3 regions of the Polaromonas sp. P4_F4 genome follow, and region 2 is predicted to be linked to each of the others. Evidence: predicted binding sites of a transcription regulator. Region 2 holds the regulator's gene; each other region holds the start of a gene.
What was found. The regulator sigma-54, encoded in region 2, starts transcription at its own class of promoters, with help from an activator protein. The targets are predictions, from matches to a motif close to TGGCANGNAANCTGCTTT.
Positions count from the first base shown of each region.

Region 1: AC1DUR_RS08380 (transglutaminase family protein) is a predicted target of sigma-54. The motif match lies at 5,799-5,816, and genes of this name have one in related genera.
Region 3: glnA (type I glutamate--ammonia ligase) is a predicted target of sigma-54. The motif match lies at 3,245-3,262, and genes of this name have one in related genera.

Region 1 covers NZ_JBFUJO010000006.1:6,534-14,621, reverse strand. The annotation lists gene AC1DUR_RS08405 (transglutaminase family protein) at 1-79, opposite strand, end outside; gene AC1DUR_RS08400 (DNA internalization-related competence protein ComEC/Rec2) at 361-2,919, shown strand; gene AC1DUR_RS08395 (circularly permuted type 2 ATP-grasp protein) at 3,082-4,578, shown strand; gene AC1DUR_RS08390 (alpha-E domain-containing protein) at 4,581-4,742, shown strand; gene AC1DUR_RS08385 (alpha-E domain-containing protein) at 4,762-5,724, shown strand; gene AC1DUR_RS08380 (transglutaminase family protein) at 6,002-6,823, shown strand; gene AC1DUR_RS08375 (YceI family protein) at 6,880-7,458, opposite strand; gene AC1DUR_RS08370 (YceI family protein) at 7,488-8,039, opposite strand; gene AC1DUR_RS08365 (cytochrome b) at 8,036-8,088, opposite strand, start outside.
Region 2 covers NZ_JBFUJO010000008.1:42,839-50,926, forward strand. The annotation lists gene AC1DUR_RS10685 (THUMP domain-containing class I SAM-dependent RNA methyltransferase) at 1-1,037, opposite strand, end outside; gene AC1DUR_RS10690 (RNA polymerase factor sigma-54) at 1,175-2,722, opposite strand; gene lptB (LPS export ABC transporter ATP-binding protein) at 2,864-3,700, opposite strand; gene lptA (lipopolysaccharide transport periplasmic protein LptA) at 3,715-4,326, opposite strand; gene AC1DUR_RS10705 (thiol:disulfide interchange protein DsbA/DsbL) at 4,487-5,149, opposite strand; gene AC1DUR_RS10710 (SPOR domain-containing protein) at 5,453-6,082, opposite strand; gene argS (arginine--tRNA ligase) at 6,164-7,849, opposite strand; glycine riboswitch at 7,912-8,003, shown strand.
Region 3 covers NZ_JBFUJO010000007.1:133,338-141,425, reverse strand. The annotation lists gene glnL (nitrogen regulation protein NR(II)) at 1-1,043, opposite strand, end outside; gene AC1DUR_RS10070 (hypothetical protein) at 1,073-1,585, opposite strand; gene glnA (type I glutamate--ammonia ligase) at 1,778-3,193, opposite strand; gene AC1DUR_RS10060 (competence/damage-inducible protein A) at 3,415-4,239, opposite strand; gene AC1DUR_RS10055 (EI24 domain-containing protein) at 4,274-5,200, opposite strand; partial or broken gene AC1DUR_RS10050 (sterol desaturase family protein) at 5,323-5,424, opposite strand; gene AC1DUR_RS10045 (DUF2726 domain-containing protein) at 6,150-6,866, shown strand; gene AC1DUR_RS10040 (pseudouridine synthase) at 6,895-7,614, opposite strand; gene AC1DUR_RS10035 (DUF4337 domain-containing protein) at 7,670-8,088, opposite strand, start outside.

The DNA.
Region 1 (8,088 bases), on a different contig from region 2:
GCACGACCTGGGGGCCCAGTTTCACCGGGCGGTCGTATTTGTAATGGGTGATGTGGCTCAGTGCAACGTGGATCGACAAGGCAGCCTCGCTTTTTTAAATTAGGGCATCGGTGCGCAACAGCGCCAATCAAAACACAAAATGAGCGGGTCGCCACATCGGGCGACCCCTCGGGACAGCTTACTCCGCTTCGGCTACATTTCTGCAAGCAAGAGCTGCGCCAAACAGGCTTTGTCGGCTTTTTGCCTCGCCCGGCCGTTGAGCACGCAGCCATTGCATCGAATAAATCGAGCAATAACAAGTAACAAGTGGGGAGGGCGGCTGTGGGCGACCGCATTTTGGCCGGGCCATGGGCAGCTTCCATGGGGCCTGGCCTTGTTTTTGGCGGGTTCATCATCGGGGTTGCCCTGCAATTGCAGCAGCCCGGTTTGTGGACGGGTGGCGTGTATGCCGCGTCGGCGGCGCTGGCGGCGTTCGCTGGGCTGGTGATGGGCGGCTTGTGGCGCAGGGCCGGTCGCGCCTCGACTCTGAACAGGAGGGGTTGGCGCGGCGCCGGCCTGGCTGCGCTGGTGCTCGCTGCCTTGCTGGGCTTTACCCTGACGGGATGGCGGGCCACCGTGTTTCAGTCAACGGCACTCGACCCCGCGCTGGAGGGACGTGATATTGCCGTGACAGGCGTGGTCCTGGCCATGCCGCAACCCGCCGAAGACGGCTTGCGCTTTCGTCTGGGTATTGAATCGGCCCGCCTGAACGGGCAAACCGTCACCCTCCCGCCGCAAATTTTGCTCGGCTGGTATACCGGCTTCGGGATACGGGAGGCCAGGGCACTCCCGGCCGAAAGTGCTGATCCGTCTGAAATTGCGCTGGAGTTGCAGCGCCAGCCGCCCACCGGCTTGCATGGCCTGCGCGCCGGCGAGCGCTGGCAAATGACGGTGCGGCTCAAGGCGCCGCACGGCAACAGCAACCCGCACGGGTTCGACTACGAGCTCTGGCTCTGGGAGCAGGGCATTCAGGCCACCGGCTATGTGCGGGCCGGGCCGCACGATGCGCCGCCTCTGCGGCTTTCCGGTAGTTGGGAGCATCCGGTGGAGCGCGCCCGACAGGCGGCGCGTGAAGCGATTTTCCAGCGCATCGACAACCGGCAGCTGGCCGGTGTCGTGGCCGCCCTGGTGGTGGGTGACCAAAATGCCATCGAGCGCGCTGACTGGGATGTCTTTCGCGCCACGGGTGTTGCCCATTTGATGAGCATTTCGGGCCTGCATATCACCATGTTCGCCTGGCTTGCCTCCCTGCTCCTGAGCGGCCTCTGGCGGCGCTCCGTCGGGCTGACGCCCCGGCTCTGCCTGGCGTTGCCGGCCATCAGCGCCGGGGCCTGGGGCGGCCTTTTTCTGGCGGCCCTGTACGCACTGTTTTCAGGCTGGGGCGTGCCGGCACAACGAACCATTTGGATGCTGGCGACGGTGGTGTTGCTGCGGCAAAGCGGCAGGCAGTGGCCCTGGCTGCAAACCTGGCTGCTGGCCATGGCCGTAGTGGTGGCGCTGGACCCCTGGGCGCTGATGCAGGCCGGTTTCTGGCTGTCGTTTGTGGCGGTGGGCGTGCTGTTTGCTACAACCCCAGGCACATCTGGTAGCCGTGATCCAACGGGCGACAGCCAGTTTCTTTCCGGAAAGGTGGCGCAGGGCGGGCGGGTGCCGCGGCTGCTGGCAAAACCGGCGGCCGGGCTGCTGCGTGCCGCCCGGGAGCAATGGGTGGTCACGCTGGCGCTCACGCCCTTGTCGCTGCTGCTGTTCAACCAGGTGTCACTGGTGGGCCTGCTGGCCAACGCGGTGGCTATTCCCTGGGTGACGCTGGTCGTGACGCCGCTGGCCATGCTGGGCGTGCTGTGGGCACCCCTGTGGGATGCGGCGGCGTGGGCGGTGGGCCTGCTGACGGTGTTTTTGCAATGGCTGGCCGGCTGGTCGCTGGCATCCGTCAGCGTGGCTGCCGCGCCGCTATGGTGCGCCGCCTTCGGCGTACTAGGGGGCATTTTGCTGGCACTGCGTCTGCCGTGGCACTGGCGCGTGCTGGGCATTCCCCTGATGCTGCCAGTCCTGTTATGGCAACCGGCGCGGGTTGCACCGGGACAGTTTGAATTGCTGGCGGCGGACATCGGACAGGGCAATGCGGTGCTGGTGCGCACGGCCACCCATTCCCTGCTGTATGACACCGGCCCGCGTTTTTCGCGTGAGAGCGATGCCGGGCACCGCGTGCTGGTTCCGCTGCTGCGGGCCCTCGGCGAGCGGCTGGACATGCTGATGCTCAGCCACCGCGACATCGACCACATTGGCGGTGCACCGGCCGTGCTGGCCATGCAGCCGCAGGCGAACCTGCTCAGCTCCATTGAAGACAGCCATGAGTTGCAGGCGCTGCGCAAATCGGCCCGCTGTACGGCGGGCCAGCGCTGGGTCTGGGACGCGGTGACTTTCGAGGTGCTGCACCCGGTGGCCGCCGACTACGAGGCGGCAAACAAATCCAATGCCATGAGCTGCGTGTTGCGCGTGTCCAATGGCGCGCAGACCGCCTTGCTGGCGGGCGATATCGAGTCCGCCCAGGAGTTCAGGCTGGCCGGCAGCGCCAGCCCGCTCAACCCCGCCAGCCTGAAGGCCGACTTTTTGCTGGTACCGCATCATGGCAGCAAGACATCGTCGAGCGCCCCCTTCCTCGACGCTGTCCAGCCCCGGCTTGCGGTGGCGCAGGCGGGTTACCGCAACCGCTTTGGCCATCCGGTGGAGTCGGTGGTGGCGCGCTACAGCGAGCGCGGCATCAGGTTGCTCAGGTCGCCGCAGTGCGGCGCCGCCACCTGGCAGAGCCTGAAACCGGCGGACATCGCGTGCCAGCGGCAAGAAGGCCGGCACTACTGGCATCATGTGCCTGAGCCATAAAGAAAAAGAGGAAGGAAAAAAGGAGGAGAAAAGGAGAGGAAAGAAGTGGAAAGAAGAGAAAAAAGAAAAGTGCGATGTGGCACCTGATTCACCAATCTGGCGCATAACTTGCTAAGCTAGTCATCACTACGCCATGCGTAAACCTTGCTGGAGACCAAGCCAATGAGCCGACCCATGTTTGACGAGATGAACACAACGGAGTCCAGCGTCCGTGATCATTACCAGGGCTACCAGCGTTGGCTGGCCAAACAGCCCCCCGAAGTGATGGAGGCGCGCCGCGCCGAAGCCGAGATGATTTTTCGCCGCGTCGGCATCACCTTTGCCGTGTATGGCGCCAAGGACGAGGACGGCGCGGGTACCGAGCGGTTGATTCCGTTTGACCTGATTCCCCGGATCATTCCGGCCCACGAATGGGCCAGCATGGAAAAGGGGCTGGTGCAGCGCGTCACGGCGCTGAACCGCTTCATCCACGACGTCTATCACGGCCAGGAAATCATCAAGGCCGGCGTGATTCCGTCCGAGCAGATTTTCCAGAATGCCCAGTTTCGCCCCGAGATGATGGGTGTCGATGTGCCCGGCAACATTTACTCCCACATCAGCGGCATCGACATCGTGCGCGCACCCAATGCGCAAGGCGAAGGCGAGTACTACGTGCTCGAGGACAACCTGCGGGTTCCCAGCGGTGTGAGCTACATGCTGGAAGACCGCAAGATGATGATGCGGCTTTTCCCCGAACTCTTCAGCGAGAACCGCGTGGCGCCGGTGGCCCACTACCCCGATCTCTTGCTGGAGACGCTCCGGGCGATGGCTCCGCCCGCCACGGCCGAGCCGACGGTCGTGGTGCTCACGCCCGGCATGTACAACTCGGCCTATTTTGAACACGCCTTTCTGGCGCAGCAAATGGGCGTGGAACTGGTCGAAGGCCAGGACCTGTTTGTCAGGGACAACTTTGTCTACATGCGCACCACGCGCGGACCCCGGCGGGTGGACGTGATCTACCGCCGCGTCGATGACGATTTCCTGGACCCGCTGGCTTTTCGCCCCAACTCCACGCTGGGCTGCGCGGGGCTGCTCAATGTCTACCGCAGCGGCAATGTGTCGCTGTGCAACGCCATCGGCACCGGCGTGGCAGACGACAAGTCGATCTATCCGTATGTGCCGAAAATGATCGAGTTCTACCTGGGCGAAAAGCCCATCCTCAAGAACGTGCCGACCTATATGTGCCGCAATGCCGAAGACCTGCAGTACACCCTGGCCAACCTCAAGGACCTGGTCGTCAAGGAAGTTCATGGCGCGGGAGGCTACGGCATGCTGGTGGGGCCGGCCGCCACCCAGGCCGAAATCGAGGACTTCCGCCAGGCGCTGCTGGCCAATCCCTCGGGCTATATTGCCCAGCCGACGCTGAGCCTGTCGACCTGTCCCACTTATGTGGAAAGCGGCGTGGCGCCGCGACACATTGACCTGCGGCCCTTTGTGCTGAGCGGCAAGGAGGTGCAGATGGTGCCAGGCGGCCTCACCCGTGTGGCGCTGAAAGACGGCTCGCTGGTGGTGAACTCCTCGCAGGGAGGCGGCACGAAGGACACCTGGATATTGCAGGAAGGCCATGGCATGCCCATGCAGACGCAATCACAGTCACAGTCACAGATTGGAGGGACCTGATCATGCTATCGAGAACTGCAGATCACCTTTTCTGGATGTCGCGCTACACCGAGCGCGCCGGCGACATGCCGCAGGCATTCGCGGGGATGACTCATCAATTGCGCGAAGCGCTTGTGACGGCATCCCCAAAACACGCCAAGCGCGCCAGCGCTTTCGGTGTTTGAGGTTTAGGGAGGAGAAAAAATGTTATCTCGCACTGCTGATCACCTTTTCTGGATGTCGCGCTACACAGAGCGCGCCGAAAACACCGCGCGCATGCTTGACGTGAACTACCAGACCTCGCTGTTGCCCCAGTCCGCGGCTGTGGCGCAAGGCGGCTGGCAGAGCCTGCTGAGCATCAGCGAACTCAAGCCGGCCTATGCCGCCAGGTACGGCGACGGCATCAATCCGCGCGAAGTGATGGACTTCATGGTGCGTGATGAAAAAAACTCGTCAAGCATCATCTCGTGCCTGAAGAATGCCCGCGAAAACGCCCGCGCCGTGCGGGGCACGCTGACCACCGAGGTGTGGGAGACGCAAAACCAGACTTACCTGGAAGTCATCCGCATGCTGCGCAACAGCGATTTTGAGCGTGACCCCGGCCAGTTTTTTGAATGGGTCAAGTTCCGTTCGCACCTCTCGCGCGGTGTGACCGCGGGCACCATGCTCCAGGACGAGGCGTTTCATTTTCTGCGTCTGGGGACGTTTCTGGAGCGTGCCGACAACACGGCCCGGCTGGTGGATGTGAAGTTCCATGCCGTGGAAAATGATTTTCTCGGCGCAACCGGCGAGAAAGACCAAGAGTACGATTTTTACCACTGGAGCGCGATTTTGCGCAGTGTGTCCGGCTTTGAGGTGTACCGCAAGGTGTACCGCGACGTCATCAAGCCCGAGCGCGTGGCCGAGCTGCTGATTTTGCGGGCCGACATGCCGCGCTCCCTGCTGGCCTGCCTGAATGAGCTCATGAGCAATCTCGCCATGGTGACCAGCGACACGTCCAGCGAAACGCAGCGCCGCGCTGGCAAACTGCGGGCCGATTTGCAGTACGCCCGCATTGACGAAATCCTCGCGACCGGCTTGCATGCTTTCCTGACCCAGTTCCTGGACCGGGTCAACGAAATCGGCGCGCACATCAGCCGCGAATTCCTCGTTCCGGCGACTAATTGAAACAGCATGAGATTACGGCGGCCGCAGCGCCGGGCCGCCCCAAGCAAGGCCAGCCCCCGAGGGGCTGGAGCCTGCGGCTCCAAACCTGCTTGAGCCGGTTTGGACAGGCGACAGAGGCGCAGCGTCTCGCAAGCCGCGGCCTGCAAGGCCTCGAGAGTTACGCGAAGCGAGCGAACGTGGGGGCGATGGCCGCAGCGCCGGGCCGCCCCAAGCAAGGCCAGCCCCCTCGGGGGGCAGAGAGTTACGCGAAGCGAACGAACGTGGGGGCTCTTATTCCATGAAGCTGCACGTGAGGCATACGACCGACTACCGCTACACCGAGCCCCTGCGTTATGCGTTGCAGACGCTCTGGCTCACGCCGCAGTCCGGCCCGGCGCAAACGGTGTATTTCTGGAGTCTGGGCGCGCCTGAAAAGCTTTTTTCCCAGCTCGACGCCTTCGGCAACCCCATCCATTCCTACACCTTCGTCGGCAAAGAGTCTGACAACGTGCGCTGGAGCCTGGTCAATGCGGCCGGTGACGTTGAAACCCTGGGGGTGGCCGAGTTCACCGATGCCGCGAGCCTGCCGCATCCGGACTTCTTTTTGCGGGCCACGCATCTGGCCCAGCCGGATCCGGTGCTGGCTGAGTTCGGTCGCCGTTTTATCACGCCGTCTGCCACCCGCGGCAAGGCCGAGTTGGGCATGCTGTTGGCCTTGAGCCAGGGTGTTGCTGAGGCGGTAAGTTATCAAAAAAATAGCACCAGCGTGACCACCACGGCGCTGGAAGCATTCAGGGCCGGTGCGGGCGTGTGCCAGGACCAGGCGCACGTGATGGTGGCGATCTGCCGCAGCCTGGGCATTCCTGCGCGCTATGTGAGCGGTTATTTCTACGCCGCCAACGAGCCTGACCTGGCCAGCCATGCCTGGGTGGATGTGTGCCTGGACGTTGCCAGCCGGCGCTGGGTCAGCATCGATGTAACCCACAGCTGCCTGATTGACGAGCGCCATGTTCGGCTGGCCATGGGAACCGACTACAACGCCTGCCCGCCGGCCAAGGGTGTGCGGCAGGGTGGTGGCAAGGAAACCATGACGGTGGACATCACGATCCAACCCGTTTGAACGGCGCTGCGCTGGCCGTCGCCATCAGGGCGCAGAACATCGCAGACAAGGGGCCGTCAACGCTTGAGCGCCTCCAGCGACACATGGAGCGTGATTTCGTCCCTGATCAGCGGCACGAATCGGCCCAGATTGAACTCACTGCGCTTGACCTTGCCGGTGGCGTTGAGCCCGCAGGCCGGTTTGCGCAGCATCGGGTGCATCATGCATTTGAAGTGCGTGACCGTCAGGGTCACAGGCCGGGTGATGCCCTTGACCGTCAGATCGCCCTCGACGGCGGTGACGTCATCGAACTTGCCGAAACTCAGACGGCTCGACTTGAAGGTGATGACGGGAAACCGCTCGGCATCAAAGAACATGTCGCTGCGCAGGACCTGATCGAACAGCAGCGAGCCGGTGCTGATCGACTGGACGTCGATGCTCACCACCACGCTGCCCACCTGGTTGTCAAGGTCCAGGGTGATGGTCGCATCGACTTTGTCGAAACGGTCGCGCTGCGTGCTGTAGCCCAGGTGGTTGAACTCGAACCAGGCGAAGGTGTGATCCGGGTCGCGCTCATACACATCGACGACGGCGAATGCCGAAGCCAGGAACAGACTGCCCAGCAGCGCTACAGCAAGTTTTTTCATTTTTTTCATGAGTAACTCCTGAGTCCTGAGGGTGGCCGCTACGGTTCAAGGACCAGGTGAAACTGCACGGTCACTTCGTTGGCCACCACGCGAACATCGCTCCAGGGGCCTCCGCCGATGCCGAAATCCAGGCGTTTCATCACAAAAGAGCCTTCCATGACGGCCTGCTTGCCACTGGCCTTGAGCACCGCGTTGACCACCACGGGCTGGCTGACGCCCTTGATGCTCAGGACCCCGCTGACCTGGAACCGGCCGGCGCCCTGCGACTGGATCTGGCGCATCTCGAAGCGCGCCTCGGGATGGCGGCTGGCATCGAACCACTGCGCGCTCACCACCTCTTCATTGACCTCCCGCAGGCCGGTGTCGACGCTGGACAGGTCGATGCGCAGCTGTCCGCGGGCCGCGGCGGGCGCCTCGGGGTCGAAGGCCAGGCTGGCGTCGAATTTGCGAAAGGCCCCATCCACCGGCACGCCCATTTGCCGCGAGGTAAAGCGGATATGGCTGCTCGCCAGGTCCAGCCGCCGGTATTCTGCGGCCTGGACACAGGCGCATGACAGGAGCAGGGCCGCAGCCACAGCGGAGATTTTCATTCACGAGCCCCCTTGAACCGGAACATCCGGCCCAGCAAGCCGTCCCGGT
Region 2 (8,088 bases):
TGGGTGCCGTCCCAGGAGCCGCTCACGCCATGGCCCTGCTGGCGCCGCTGGTCGCGCCCCTGCACGCCGGTGATGCCGGCCACGCCGGCCACGTCAATGCGCTCGCCATAGGGGGGGTTCACCAGCATCACGCCCGACGGCGCGGGCGGCATGCGCTGCAGCGCGTCGCCGCCGCGCAGCTGCACGGCGTTGGCCACGCCCGCGCGCTCGGCATTACGCTCGGCAAAATCCACCATGCGGAACGACACATCGCTGCCAAACACCGGTGCCGTCGGCTCCGTGATGGCCGCCTCGGCCTGGTCGAGCAGTCCCTCCCACACGTGAGCCTGGAAGGGCAAATATTTCTGAAAGGCAAAGCGGCGGTTGATGCCGGGCGCGATGTTGCAGGCAATCTGCGCCGCCTCGATCACGATGGTGCCGGAGCCGCAGCACGGGTCGTACAGCGGCACACCCTCTTTGCACTGCTGGTCCCAGCCGCTGGCGGCAATCATGGCGGCGGCCAGTGTTTCCTTCAGGGGGGCGTCTCCCTTGTCTTCGCGCCAGCCGCGCTTGAAGAGCGGCTCGCCCGAGGTGTCGATGTAGATGGTCGCCGTGTCTGTCGTCAGGTGCACATACACGCGCACGTCGGGCCAGCGCGTGTCCACATCGGGGCGCACCTCGTACTTGGCGCGGAAGCGGTCGGCAATGGCGTCCTTGACCTTGAGTGCCGCAAAGTTCAGGCTGGTCAGCGGGCTGTGCTGCGCAGTGATCTCGACCTTGAAGGTCTGCTTCGGCGTGAACCAGATTTCCCATGCGACGCTGGCTGCCGCGTTGTAGAGGTCCTGCTCGCTGCGGTACTGGTTGTGCTGCAGCTCGATCAGCACCCGCTGAGCCAGGCGGCTGTGCAGGTTGAGCTGCAGCGCGTCGCGCCAGGAGCCCTGCAGCTGCACGCCGGCGCGCCAGGCCTTGCCTTCGATGCCGGTGATGCGTTTGACCTCGCTGGCCAGCAAGGCCTCGACGCCGGCGGCGCAGGGTAAAAAGAGTTGAAGTTGGTTCATGAATGAAGGTTTGCGGCTGGCTGGGTGACGGGCTTCTTTTCAAGCAGGGGCCGCGGCTGGCTTTGCCAGACCGCAGGCGCAGCGGCCCCCCCGGGGGGCAGGGAGCCACACGCAGTGGGCGACCGTGGGGGCTACATTCAAAGCGACTTTCGCAGGTTGGCAGGCGCGATGCGCAAAGCCTCGCGGTACTTGGCCACGGTGCGGCGCGCGCATTCAATGCCCTGCTCCTTGAGCATTTCGGAAATCTGGTTGTCGCTGAGCGGCTTTTTCAGGCTCTCGGACGAGACAAACTGCTTGATGAGGGCGCGCACCGCCGTGCTCGACGCGTTGCCGCCGGTCTCGGTGCCCAGCGCGGAGCCGAAAAAGTACTTGAGCTCGAAGGTGCCGAACGGCGTGCTCATGTACTTGGCCGTGGTGACACGCGAGATGGTGGACTCGTGCAGGCCCAGTTCGTCGGCAATTTCGCGCAGCACCAGCGGACGCATGGCCAGCTCGCCGTGGGTGAAGAAATTCTTTTGCCGCTCCACAATCGCACTGCTCACGCGCAGGATGGTGTCAAAGCGCTGCTGGATGTTTTTGATGAACCAGCGCGCTTCCTGCAAGCGCTGCTGCAAGGCCTGCCCGTTCTGGCCCTTGTGCTGCTTCAGCGCATTGGCATAGATGTCGTGCACGCGCAGACGAGGCATGACCTCGCTGTTGAGGGAGACCTTGAAGCCGCGGCCCGATTTGATGACGATCACGTCGGGCACGATGAGGTTGCGCTCGACGTTGACAAACCGCCGTCCGGGCTTGGGATCCAGCCGGCCGATCACGGCGATGGCGCCCCTGATCACGCTCTCCGGAAACCCGCACAGGTAGGACAGGCGCTTCATATCCCGCTTGGCCAGCAGTTCCATGGGCTGCTTGCACATGGCGATCGCTGCGCGGGTCTCGTCGCAGTCCTTGCAGTCGAGCAGCTGCAGGCCGAGACACTCGGCCAGGTTGCGGGCGCCGACGCCAGCGGGCTCCATGTGCTGCAGCAGCTTCAGGGCCATGGCAAAGTGCTGTTCCAGCTCTTCCGCCTGCTCAAGGTCGTCGCCCGCCAGGCCGGCGGCCAGTGACGCGAGACTGTCTTCGAGGTAGCCGTCGTCATTGAGCGACTCGATCAGGAAATGCAGCGCCGCCTGGTCTTCCTCCGACAGGCGCAGGCCGAGCGACTGGCGGTGCAAATGGTCCTGCAGCGACTCATGGCTGCGGGCCAGGTCGGAAGCCTCGGCCTCGCTGTCGTCCACATTGTTTTTGCGGGCCGGCGCGTCGCCGCCCCATTCGCTGTCGTCCGGCGCCGACTCCACCGTGCCGTCGCCTTCCCAGCTTTCTTCCAGCTTGGCCTCGGAGCTGATCTCGGGCCCTGTATCTACATCGTTTTGGCTTGCAACCCTTGGTTCATCAGGGCTTCCTGCTACTGAATCACCAGCAAACTCAAACTCCCGGCTGTCCTGGCTGACCGGCGTGTCGGCATTCTCCAGGCCAAATTCCTCGCGTGGCGCGGCTTCTTCCGACACTTCCAGGAACGGATTTTCATCGAGCATCTGCTCGACTTCCTGACTCAGCTCAAGGGTGGACAGCTGCAACAGGCGAATCGACTGCTGCAGCTGGGGCGTGAGAGCCAAATGCTGCGAAACGCGGAGGGACAGGCCTTGTTTCATGACATCCCTAAGCGCACGACAAAGCGAGTTGGGATGTATTAACCAAGCGGGGGCCGCGCAACCGGCTTTGCCGGGGCGCAGGCGCCGCCCCCTGCAGGGGGGAGGGAGCTACACGCAGTGAGCGACAACGGGGGGGAGCCATCACATTCTGAAGTGTTCACCGAGGTAAACGCGGCGTACATCGGCATTGTTCACAATCTCGGAAGGGGTGCCGGTCGCCAGCACATGGCCGTCACTGATGATGTAGGCATGGTCGCAAATGCCCAGCGTTTCGCGGACATTGTGGTCGGTGATCAGCACGCCAATGCCGCGCGACTTCAGGAAACCGATGATGCGCTGGATTTCGATCACGGCGATCGGGTCAATGCCGGCAAAAGGCTCGTCGAGCAGGATGAACCGCGGCTGCGTCGCCAGGGCACGCGCAATCTCGACGCGGCGGCGCTCGCCCCCTGACAGCGCCGGCGCCGGCGAGTCGCGCAGATGATCGACCCGCAAGTCCTGCAGCAGCGCATCGAGCCGCTTTTCAAGGTCTGCGCGGCCCAGCGGCTTGCCGCTGGCGTCCAGCTGCAGCTCCAGCACGGCGCGCACATTTTCTTCGACGGTGAGCTTGCGAAAAATCGACGCTTCCTGCGGCAGGTAACTCAGCCCAAGGCGGGCGCGCAGGTGAATCGGCATGTGCTCGACCGACTGGCCGTCAATGGAGATCTCACCCGCGTCGGCACGCACCAGCCCCACGATCATGTAGAACGACGTGGTTTTTCCCGCGCCATTGGGGCCCAGCAGGCCCACCACCTCGCCTTTTTGCACGGACAGCGAGACATCCTGCACCACCTTGCGGCTGCCATAGGATTTCTGCAGCCCCTGGGCCACCAAGCGGCTGGGCGGTGCGGTACTGGCCGCCGGGCTGTTGACTGCCGGGGTATTGACCGACGATGTGTCAGTCACCGCATCCGCGGCTTGATTGTCCGTTCTGTCCATTTTTCGGGTTTCCGTCATGGCCCCAGCGTGGTGCCGGGACGCAAACGGAGCGCGGGTCCGGCCGGCGGCTGCGGAGCCGATGCGGCGCCGCGCGGCGACAGCATGGCGCGAATCCGCCCCGTGGGATTGGTGGCCGTGCGGTTTTGCGCGCCCCCATCCACAGTGAACACATCGGTGTTGTTGTCATAAACAATCAGGGAGCCGGTCGTTTCGTCGACCAGGGTCGCGCCGTTGTAGCGCCGCACCACGGCCTGCTTGATGAATTTGACGGTATCGGCACGGCTGTCGTATTCGATCCGCTCGCCTTCCCCTTCGATGTACTCGTCCACGCCGTCGCGCTTTTTCCGGTAAAAGGCCAGCTTGCCCGGGGCCGCCACGGCAACGGCCTGCTGGTAGCCCTGGGGATCCTGGCTGACATCCACACGCTCGCCCCGAACAATGGTGGTGCCCTTGGTGATCACCACATTGCCGGTGAACACGCTGGTTTGTTTCAGGTCGTCGTAACGCAGGGCATCGGCCTCCGCATTCATCGGCTTGTCGCGGTCAGCCCGCTCGGCCGCGGCGGGAAACACCGCTCCGGCCGCCAGTGCGGCCAGCACGATCAAGGGAAAAAAGGGGTGTTTCATAAAGGCACGAATCTTGCTGCTGGTTTGGAGTGATTGTAGCCATGCCAGCTACGGGAATGGCGGCGAGGGCGAATTGGGCCCATAAAAAAACCCGCCACGGGTGGGCAGGTTTTCGGGCCAACGCCGGGCGTTGGCATATGACGTTCGACTTGCCGTGCGCTTATTTGGCCTTGCGCGATTGCGCGATCAGGTAATCGGTGACCTGCAGGGCCCTGTCCATGGTCTGGGCCAGCTGGCCAGACGTGTAGTAACGCCCGCCGACGCCCAGGGCCGGCACGCCGTCGACCGCGTAGGTGTCCTGCAACTGGGTGGCCTTGCGCGCCTTGGTGCTGACGGAAAACGAGTTGTACAGCTCGACAAACTTGGCCTTGCTCAGGCCCTGCTTCTCCGCCCAGGCCGCCACCTGATCCGCCGTGTTCAGCGCCTGGCGCTCGATATGGATCGCGTTGAACACCTTTTTGTGCAGTTCATTGAGCTTGTCCATGGCTTCCAGCACATAAAAAAGACGCTGCTGCGGCTCAAAATCGGGACGGAAGGCCACCGGCACGCGCCTGACGGTCACGTCTTTGGGTGCTTTCTGGATCCAGGCCTCGAGTTGCGGCTCAAAGGCGTTGCAATGCGGGCAGCTGTACCAGAAAAATTCCACCACTTCGACCTGGCCGGCAGGCACGTCGGTGGGAGCGGGTTTGCCCAGCGTCAAATAATCCGTTCCCTCCTTGAAGGCGCGGGCCTGAGCCTGCGCGGCTGTGGGCAGCGCAACGCCTCCCCAAGTGGCGGCGGCTGCCACGGTAGCGGCTGAAAGCGAAAACTCACGTCGTTGCATCAATTTTTCTCCTGGTTTCCTGGTCTGTGGGTCTGTGTGGGGGTATTTTGCAAAGCGGCCACTTACTTATTCAGTGAAAAAAACAAGCCGGCCGGCCGTTTCGTACAGGGGTTGGTACGCCCCCGCCCATAAAAGTTCACCCTGTGTGGTGTTGCATGCTTGACGGTACAAATAAAACCGATGGATTTTTGTTCAGGGCAAGGCGCAAACCACAGCAATAGTTCCACTATTGCGAGGATTTGCAACGCCGCCATGGGCAAAAAGACACGGTTTTATGTACCGGATAGCGTGCAACACCACACTCTAGCGCTGCACCCTGACGAGGGCCGTTTCTATCGAGTTGCCGTCCAGCCGCTCCTTGACCTTGTCGGCGTCTTCTTTTTTATCAAAGGGGCCAACGCGCACGCGGTACACCGTTCGGCCCGACTGCTCGCGCTCACTCACCTTGGCCTGCACGCCCAGCAGCATGAGCTTGGCGCGCTGCTGCTCCGCGTCTTCTGGCGTACGGAATGCACCGGCCTGGACAAAATAACTGAACGGGTCAACGCCCGAGACGGCGGGCGCGGCGTCCGCCCTGGCCTTGGCGAGATCGCCCAGCGGATCCGCGGAGGTGGCGGGCTTCGCCGGGGGCGCGGGAGCTGCCTTGGGCGCGGTCGCCGTGGCGGGGGCCGGCACAATGCCGGGTTCGCCGGAAGCGCTGGAAGCAGAAGGGAGCGGCTTCACAGGCGTTTTGCCCGCCAGCGGGGCATTCGGGTTCCAGTCCCGGTTCTTTTTGGCTTCCGCGGCGTCGCTGTCGGGATTGCGCGACTGGCTCTTGTTCATGAAAGGCACCGGCACTTTGGTGATGTAGACCGCCACGGCCAGCGCGGCGCCCAGGCCGATCAGCGCGCCAATAACCAGACCCAGCAGGGTTCCGCCTTGTTGTTTTCTCATACCTTGCCCAATTTTCTTGCCTGCCTCTGAATCCCGCTCTGAATTTCGCTCTGAATTCCGCTGTGTGTGCTTCATGGTTGCCTACATTTTGTGGGGCGCACTGACGCCCAGCACCTTGAGGCCATTGTGCAGCACCTGCGCCGTCGCGGCGACCAGCGCCAGGCGCGCCAGCTTGACGGCTTCATCGTCCACCAGAATCCGCTCGACGTCGTAATAGCTGTGGTAGCAGGCGGCCAGCTCGCGCAGATAAAAGGCCACGTCGTGCGGCGCCAAACCGGCGGCCGCGTTGCTGAGCATGTCGGGGTACTTGGCCAGCAGCAGCATCAGGGCCTGGGCTTGCGGGCTGACCAGTGCCGACAGGTCCACGCTTTTCAGCTGGCCCTGATCGCCGCCCTGCGCGGCCCAAGTGCCGAGAATCGAGCAGATGCGCGCATGGGCGTATTGCACGTAGTACACCGGGTTTTCATTATTTTTTGCCAGCGCCAGGTCGATATCAAAGACGTACTCGGTGTCGGGTTTGCGGCTGAGCAAAAAGAAGCGCACGGCGTCCGCGCTGGTCCATTCGATCAGGTCGCGCAGCGTGACATAGCTGCCGGCGCGCTTGGAGATCTTGACCTCTTCGCCATGGCGCACGACGCGCACCATGGTGTGCAGCACGTAGTCGGGGTAGCCCTGCGGAATGCCGGCGCTGGCGGCCTGCAGCCCGGCGCGCACGCGGGCAATCGTGCCGTGGTGGTCCATGCCCTGGATGTTGATGGCCTTGCTGAAACCGCGCTCCCATTTGGCCAGGTGGTAGGCCACGTCCGGCACAAAGTAGGTGTAGCTGCCGTCGCCCTTTTTCATCACGCGGTCTTTGTCGTCGCCGTAGTCGGTCGACTTGAGCCACAGCGCGCCGTCCTGCTCGTAGGTTTTACCGGCGTCCTTGAGCTTTTGCACCGCGCTGTCGACACGGCCCGAGCTGTACAGGCTGGACTCGAGGTAGTAGTTGTCAAACCTGACCGAGAAGGCCCGCAGGTCCAGGTCCTGCTCATGGCGCAAATAGGCCACGGCAAACTGCCGGATCGAGTCGATGTCTTCGACATCACCGCTGGCGGTGAACTCCCGGTCGTCGGACTTGACGGTCTTTTTGGCCAGAAAGTCATTGGCGATGTCGGCAATGTAGTCACCGTTGTAGGCGGGCTCGGGCCAGCCGGCATCGCCCGGTTTGAGGCCTTTGGCGCGCGCCTGCGTGCTGGTGGCCAGGGTCTGGATCTGCACGCCGGCGTCGTTGTAATAGAACTCGCGCCACACATCCCAGCCCTGCGTGTCAAACAGGTTGCAAATCGCATCGCCCAGCGCCGCCTGGCGGCCATGGCCCACATGCAGCGGCCCGGTCGGGTTGGCCGAGACGAACTCCACAATCATGCGATGCGGGCTGTCGGCCAATTGCATGCCGTACTGGTCTGCACCCTGCAACACTTCCCGCACCACCTGCTGCTTGGCTTCGGGCTTGAGCCGGATATTGAGAAAACCGGGGCCGGCAATTTCGATCGCGTCCACCCAGCGCGCAAACGCGGGCGCCTGGAGCAGCAGCCCGCGCAGGTTTTCCGCCACCTGGCGCGGGTTGAGCTTGAGCGGTTTGGCCAGCTGCATGGCCGCGGTGGAGGCAAAGTCGCCATGGGCCGCCACCTTGGGCGACTCGAAGGCTGCCGCCACGGTACTGTCGGGCGCCATGGTTTTGAGGGCCTGGCCCAGGGCGTCCAGCAAGTCTTGTTTGATTTGAAGCATGGAGAGATTTTAGGGCGTGGGCCCCGCGCTTCTGGCCAGCGCTTGGGCAATATGCGAGAATCTGCTTTCATTCAAGAGAGCGCTGTTGCCCTGCAACAGCCGCCGAAGGCGCAATCTCCCATGATCGCTCAGGTCCCCGTATTGAATGAAACATGCCGAATCTGGAGAGAGCTGCAGCGCAACGCTGCCGCCACCGAAGGAGCAAATCCTGGCCATCAGCACCTGCTGATACCGGGCTG
Region 3 (8,088 bases), on a different contig from region 2:
ATCAAACCGTGGTGTTGCTGAACAAAGGTTTGCGCCAATGTCAGCCCCAGCCCCGAACCGCCCTCGCGCCCTGATACCAGCGGATAGAAGATACGGTCTTTGATGGAGTCCGGCACGCCCGGTCCATTGTCAATGACATGCAATTCCAGTGCCAAGCGATAGCGCTGCTTGCCGAAAGTTACCTGCCGGGCGATTCGGGTCCTGAAAGTGATCTGCGCATCGCCTGCCACCATGCGCTCTGCGAGCGCCTGAGCCGCGTTGTGGGCGATATTGAGTACCGCCTGGATCAGCTGCTCGCGGTCGCCGCGGAAGCCGGGAATCGAAATGTCATAGTCCCGCGTCACACGCAGCCCCTTGGGAAACTCGGCAAGGATCAGCGAGCGCACACGTTCACACACTTCGTGAATATTCACATCGCCCACCAGATGCGGTCGCCGATGCGGCGCAAGCAGGCGATCGACCAGCGTTTGCAGACGATCCGCCTCATGAATGATGACCTGTGTGTACTCGGTCAGCTCCTTGTCGATTTCCATTTGCAGCAATTGCGCCGCGCCGCGAATGCCGCCGAGCGGATTCTTGATTTCGTGGGCCAGGTTGCGGATCAGTTCCTTGTTGGCCTGCGCCTGGTCAATCAGGCGTTCCTCGCGGTCCTGCTTGGCCTGCTGCTCCAACGGCAGCAACTCCACAATCGCTTCGCCCGGCGTATCGGTTTGCGCCACCACCACATGGACCGGCATCGGCTCGTGGTTCAGGCGCCTGAGCCATGCGTCATAGCGCAGGGCTGCAAACTCATTGCTGCCGGCGCCCTCCAGCGCATTTTGCAGAATCAGCGGTTCGGTAAAACACTCGGGGAGCTGCGAGCCTTCAATGGTGCGGCGTGAGGTGCCCAGCGCGTCTTCGAGCGCTGCGTTGGCGAACACCACCACCCCATTGGTACGCACCACGGCCACGAGCGTGGCCAGCAGATCAAACGATTGAAAGCGCGGGGACGCTGGGACGGGGAGTGAAATAGGGGGTAAATGTGGCTTGTTCAAGCCGTCCATTTTGGCCCATAAGCGGTGGAGATAAACGCTTAATTTGCGGCCGGGAGACGCGAAATCTCGCGCTTGATGCCGGCAATATCGCTCTGGTTGCGGGCGATGCTTTCCTTGAGTTCAGCCACGCGGTCCAGGTAGCGCTGGTAGTTGCGTCCTTCGATGCCCTGCTTTTCCGGTTCGCCGTTGTTGTACTCTTTTTGCTGCTCGGCCAATCGGGCTTCGGCCTTTTTCAGCTCGGACTCCAGAATGGCGCGCGAATCACTGTCGCGCGCACGCTGCTCCGGGCTGCCATCGGTTCGCGGACCGCCTGAAGCCGCCGCCGCAGCAACACGCACAGGCGCCCTGGGCACCGGGTTGCCCTGCACCACAGTGACATTGCCCCCCGACAGCAGCTTGCAATTACGGTTCTGGGCATCCTTGGTGTTGTTGATGTACTCGGGCACGCCACCATTGGCGGCAACGCAACGGTAAACCTGCTGGGCCCATGCGGTATTTCCCGCACCGGCCAGCAGCATGGACAAGAGGGACAGCGATAAAGTGTTTTTCATTCGGAACTCCAGATGCCCGCAAGGGCAAAGGACGGTCTATCAGTATGCTGCAAAGCGGTAAAAACACAAAGTCAGCGCCCCCATTACCCACCAGCCATAAAAAAGGACGGCATTTGCCGTCCTTTTTTGGCCACAAACCGTAAGCAACAGTAAGTGGCCGGGAGTCTGCAGCCCTGATTGCAGGGAGCTGATTTACAGGGAGTAATACATCTCGAACTCGATGGGGTGCGTGGCCATGCGCAGACGCGTCACTTCACCCATCTTCAACTCAATGTAGGCGTCCAGCATGCTGTCGGTGAACACACCGCCCTTGGTCAGGAAGCCGCGATCCGCATTGAGGCAGTCCAGCGCCTGGTCCAGGCTGTGGCAGACGGTTGGCACTTTTGCATCTTCCTCGGGCGGCAGATGGTAGAGGTCCTTGGTCGCGGCTTCGCCCGGGTGGATCTTGTTCTCGACGCCGTCGAGGCCGGCCATCATCAGTGCGGAGAAGCACAGGTAAGGGTTGGCCAGTGGATCGGGGAAGCGCGCTTCAATGCGGCGGCCCTTGGGATTCGCCACATATGGAATGCGGATCGAAGCCGAGCGGTTTTTGGCCGAATAGGCCAGCTTGACCGGTGCTTCGTAGCCGGGAACCAGGCGCTTGTAGCTGTTGGTGCCGGGGTTGGTGATCGCATTCAGGGCACGGGCGTGCTTGATGATGCCGCCGATGTAGTACAGGGCGAAATCGGACAGACCCGCATAGCCGTCGCCGGCAAACAGGTTTTTGCCGTCTTTCCAGATGGACTGGTGAACGTGCATGCCGGAGCCGTTGTCGCCCACGATGGGCTTGGGCATGAAGGTCGCGGTTTTGCCGTAGGCATTGGCCACGTTCTGCACCACGTATTTCAGCATCTGGGTCCAGTCGGCGCGCTGCACCAGCGTGCTGAAGCGGGTGCCGATTTCATTCTGGCCGGCGCCAGCCACTTCGTGGTGGAACACTTCGACCGGAATGCCCAGCGATTCGAGGATCAGGGACATCTCGGCGCGCATGTCCTGCGTGCTGTCGACCGGTGGCACGGGAAAGTAGCCGCCCTTGACGGTGGGACGGTGGCCACGGTTGCCGCCTTCGAGCTTGGCGCCAGAATTCCAGGGGGCTTCGTATTCTTCGATTTTGAAGAAGGTGCCCGACATGTCGGTGTTCCAGCGCACGTCGTCAAAGATGAAAAACTCTGGCTCAGGTCCGAAGTAGGCGGTGTCGCCCAGGCCGGAAGCCTTGAGGTAGGCTTCGGCGCGCTTGGCGATGGAGCGCGGGTCGCGGTCATACGACTTGCCGTCGCTGGGCTCCAGCACGTCGCAGCTCATGAACAGCGTCGTTTCTTCGAAGAACGGGTCAATGTTCGCGGTGTTGGGATCAGGCATCAACTGCATGTCGGAGGCTTCAATGCCCTTCCAGCCGGCAATCGATGAACCGTCAAACGCGTGGCCCGAGGTGAACTTGTCTTCGTCAAAGTGGGAGACAGGCACCGTCACGTGCTGCTCTTTGCCCCGAGTGTCGGTAAAACGGAAGTCAACAAACTTGACTTCGTTTTCCTTGACCATTTTCATGACGTCTGCGACGGTCTTTGCCATCAAAATCTCCTGTTGCTTGGATGGTTGTTAAAAAATTGTCTTCGGATGGTGAATGCACTTTTTGTGCCACAGCGGATGGCTGATCGGTTTTCGCCAAACCCCTGATTGTGCCGTTATCTGGCGCGGATTCTGTCGTTGCGAAGTCAGAATCTCAAAAAGAGGTACGCCGCTTTTGCACCAAGATGGCTCATCACATCAATGCACCATATCGGTGCAATCTCTCAGCGCACCAACTCAGGGCCTAATTTGACCTGGAATTTCTGCAAGCCCGCCAGCAAGGCGGGATAAGCCAGGCTCACCGCCTGCGGCGCGCCCTTGACGCCCAATTCGATGTGGCGGCCGTAATCGGGGTGATCCACGCTGGGCAGACTGAACACTTTCACCCCCACGTGCGCTGCCTCAATAGCGAGCATCAGGGGGGTCAGCGTGGCCTCCATGGAGCCAAACACAATCACCGACTTTTCGATGTAGGCGGATTTCTGATGTAGATGGGGATAGCGCTGGTCGAGCACCCACTCCATCATGGGCCAGGCCATGACCGGGAAGCCCGGAACAAAGTGCACCGCGCCCTCACCGGCCTGGCAGCTAAAACCGGGGATCTTGTTGTAGGGGTTGGGAATGATCTGGGCGCCCACCGGGAACACACCCATATTCAGGCGGTGGATGTTGTCCTCGCGGTCGGGCTCATAGGGCAGCCCCTGCTCTTTCGCCACGTCCTGCATGCGCTCCATGATCAGCGTTTTGGCTTCGGGGTGGAGGGCCAGTTCCACGCCCAGGGCCTTGGCCGCGCATTGCCGGGTGTGGTCGTCCGGTGTGGCGCCAATGCCGCCGCAGGAAAACACCACATCGCCAGACGTACGCGCCGCCGCAAAGGCGCGCGCCAGGGTGGCGGTGATGCGGGCCGGGTCGTCGCCCACGTAGTCGGCGTAGCCAAGCTGCATGCCGCGGGCACCCAGCAGCTCGATGGTTTTGGGCAGGTGCTTGTCGGCACGTTTGCCCGAGAGAATTTCATCGCCAACAATGACGAGTCCAAAGTTTGTGGTCATACAGGGCAGTCGTGAGGTTGCGGCAGGACAGTCATCAAGGCCGGACAGGGGGATTGCCGCCCAGCGAGCCGAAGCTGGGCGCCGGCCCCTCGGAAGCAGTCGGCGCCAATTCGTTCGCGATTGATTTAATAGCCTCCTGCGCGAGCGGATGGGGGGCCAGCGCGTTGTTTTTCTTGCGCAGCTGCTCCAGGGCGGCGAGCGTGTAGTGGGCAAACCAGAGCGACGAAAAAGCAAACACCAGGGTGTATAGCCAGATGGCCACCGGCACGAGGATAGGCGCCATCGCCACGAACATGGCGCCCGAAGCCCAGATCAGGCTGGGCGCGGCACCGAGGTAGCCGCTGAGCACCCCGATGCCCAGCAGCACGGCACGGTTCTCCCGGAAAATCTGGCGCCGCTCCTCACTGCTCGCGTGGTCCACCAGGGCGTCATACGACATGACGCGGTAGGTGAGCCAGCCCCAGATCAGCGGCGGCAGGATCAGGATCAACGGGGGAATCAGCCACAAGGGAATCGACAATACCAGTGCAATCACAGCGAGCAGGGTGGAGCCCAGCGACCAGAACAGGCTGGCAACCAAGGAGCCGCCCCGCTTGCGCTCCAGTTGCGGAAACCGTCGTTCGGCCACCAGGGCCACCATGGCGGGTGTCATGAACATTGCCACAAACAGCAGCGAGGCAATCACAATGACGGGAATGGCCAGGAACAGCAGCAATACAGGCGCCAGCACCACACGAAGGTCGCTCAGCCCCAGCCCTTCCAGCCAGCGGACCATCATGTCCACCAGTTCATAGCTTTCAAGGTTGCTGCGCACCGCGGCCAGCGCGCCTTCCCAGAAAAAGTAGCCCAGGCCGAGTGAGATGACAGCCATGATCACCAGGGGAAGGACCGACAGGGCGATGACCCGGGGATGCAGGCAGTACATGGCGGCCCGCCAGAAGGAGTCTAAAAGCTTGCTCATGGAGCTAGGATAACGCCAATGCATGGCAGCCTTCGGGACGGCATGTTCCGCCGGGCCACCCACCGTGAAACGGCCACCTCGTGAATCGGCGCATCACACGATGTGAAAAGCGCCGGGACATCTCATGCGCGGCCGGCCAGCCGCTTCAAGCCCATCCACTGCTGCGACCAGAAGCCGCGCCCATAGTCACGGTTATTTTCGACCTGGTCACGCACGCCCGTAGGGATCCTTGAAGCCCTCAGGCTGCGGCAATGAATTCGCCGGATATCAAGGCAACCGGCTGGAAATGCAGCCTATGGTCGGCTCTCCGCACCTGGTTCCCGTCGTGTTCTTGTGCAGGCCGAAAAAACCATTGAAGCGATCACCGGTTTTCCGGTGCCCAGCAATGCCTCCTGATAGCACCGGATGCGCTGGTTTTACAGCAGTGCCCATGGCCATGGATCACTGCGGGTCATTGCGTTCTTTTGGCGGAAGGCCTGACCGGAAAACCAATAGCGCAAAATAGTGCAATAGCGGAGGTCAGTCCCTGCTACGCCCGCAGACCGACCAGAGTCGACCAGAGGAGGCCCAGACGTTCCAAATGGTCTGGCACGTTATCGAGCGTCCGGCTAACATACACAATGAAACGAATGAAACGGCATTTAATGGCTGCCATACAACAAATGTGTGTGGCACAAGCCATAAAAGTGCGCAGAAAGCCCGTCGCCTGGTTGTCAACCCTAGCCACCCGCAGGCTTGGGCTACCCCAAAAAGACACCTCTGGCAAGATTAGTAGCTGGCCATTTTGCTGAAGTGTGACGGGAAGTACTCGTTTTTCGTTACTTAAATCACGAAATTCACAGAATCGGACAACTTTAGTAACATTTTTAAAATTGTGTGATTATTTTCCTACCCAATTACTCCTGTTGAGCGTAACTTGTAAGCATTGGTGACAAACCGGGAGCCGTAAATGACAAAAAATCCAGAACTACTGATGGCGGGGCTGCCCTTGATGGGCGTGCTCACCCTTTGGTACTGGCTGCGATTGCGCTGGATTGCGAAGGAGAAACGTCGCATCCCCAGGCATTGGCCCTTGCATGCGCGGCCGTTGGTGAACAGCGAGGAATTGCAACTCTGGCGCTGGCTGGCCGAGACTTTTGATGACCATCACATCATGATCAAGGTGCCGGTCACCCGCTTCGTCCGGCCTAACGCCAGTGAAAATGGGCTGTACTGGTACAGCCTGCTCAAAAACACCAGCTGTACATTTTCCGTGTGTTCCCTGGATGGCCAGATTGTTGGCTGTGTCGATGTGCCCAAGTCTTCCGGACTGTCTCAGAAGGCGAAAAATGTGAAGCACAATTTGCTGGCGCAATGCGGTATTGCCTATGTCGTGATCAACGCATCAAAGCTGCCAAACCCGGATGAGCTCCGCAATGACTTCCTCGGGGAAGCGGCCGCGAAAAGCCGGGATCTGAAGCGCGAGCAAGCCGCGGTGGCGGCCGCCCGCGCCAACCTGCAAAAGACGCTGGTTCAGCAACGCGATATGCGCCAACGCCACGCGCCCCATGACTATCGGGACAGCACCAGCAGCAGCATGCCCACAGACTGGCACGATTCATTTCTCATCCAGTCCAACAGTATGCCGAGTGAGTTGAGGCACACTGACGGGCGCCAGGTAGCCTGAAGCTGAAGGGCAACCGCGCAAGCAGGCGTCAGGCCGAAATGCTGGCCAGATCCTGCACGGTGAGCCAGCGCCACTGCCCGGGCTTGAGGTCTTCAGGCAGCATCAGCCCCCCGAGTTGCGAGCGGTGCAGGCCTTCCACCCGGTTGCCCACGGCCGCAATCATGCGTTTGACCTGGTGGTATTTTCCCTCGGTCAGCGTCAGGCTTAACTGCAGTTCGCCGGTTTTTTCGCAGGCAGCGGCCCGGACCGGCTTGGGGTCGTCATCAAGCACCACGCCTGCCAGCAGTTTCTGAACCTGTTTGTCGTCCACCGCGTGCTTTGCCGTCACTTCATAGACCTTGGGTACATGGTGCCTCGGGGAGCTCATGCGGTGAATGAACTTGCCATCGTCCGACAGCAGCAGCAAGCCAGTCGTGTCCTGGTCCAGCCTTCCTACCGCCTGCACACCCGCTGCAGCGCCACCACCACGCTGGCGAATCGGTGACGGCAGCAAGGTGTAAATACTGGGGTAAGTACTGGGCTTCTGCGAACACTCATAACCGGCCGGCTTGTGCAGCATCAGGTAGGCTTTTTCGTGGTACTCCCACGCCACCCCCTGCACCGTGAAGCGAAGGTTTTCCGCAACAAACTCCATGGCCGGTTCCGTACAGGGGATACCGGCTACGGCCACAAAACCCTGTTGAATCAGGCCCGCACAAACGCGCCGCGTGCCAAAGCCCTGGGAGAAAAGAATGTCCTGTAATTGCATGGTCGCCATGACGCTATTGTCGCCGGGCGAAAACCCCGAGCCAGCGAGGTCGGCACTAACTTAACAGCTTGATCAGCAAGGTCGGATGAAGTGTCCAGCCGGTCAGCCCGGCAAGGCCCATCAAAACGCCAAAGCCCGCCGGTACCAGGCTCAAGCCGTAAAGCCACCACAGCTGCGTGAGTGAAGTGATGGCCAGCAGGGAGATCGCAATCGCGATCAACGCATCAGACAGATCAAATTGGTCGTCGTGAAAATTCAATGCATCGTAATTGGCCTGGTCCGCCAAGGCCTGAAGCCTGAGTTCCTCTTTCTTTGTCGCCTGCTCCTTCGCCAGTTTCTCGTACTGGGCGATGGTTTCCTGATAGGCCGCTTGTCTTTCCACGGGTTTATCGGCTGCCTGCAGACGCAACTGCATCAGCGTCGCCTTGGCTACCTCCTCGCGCAGGTTTCTCGCCTGGTAAAAGGCCCAATGAT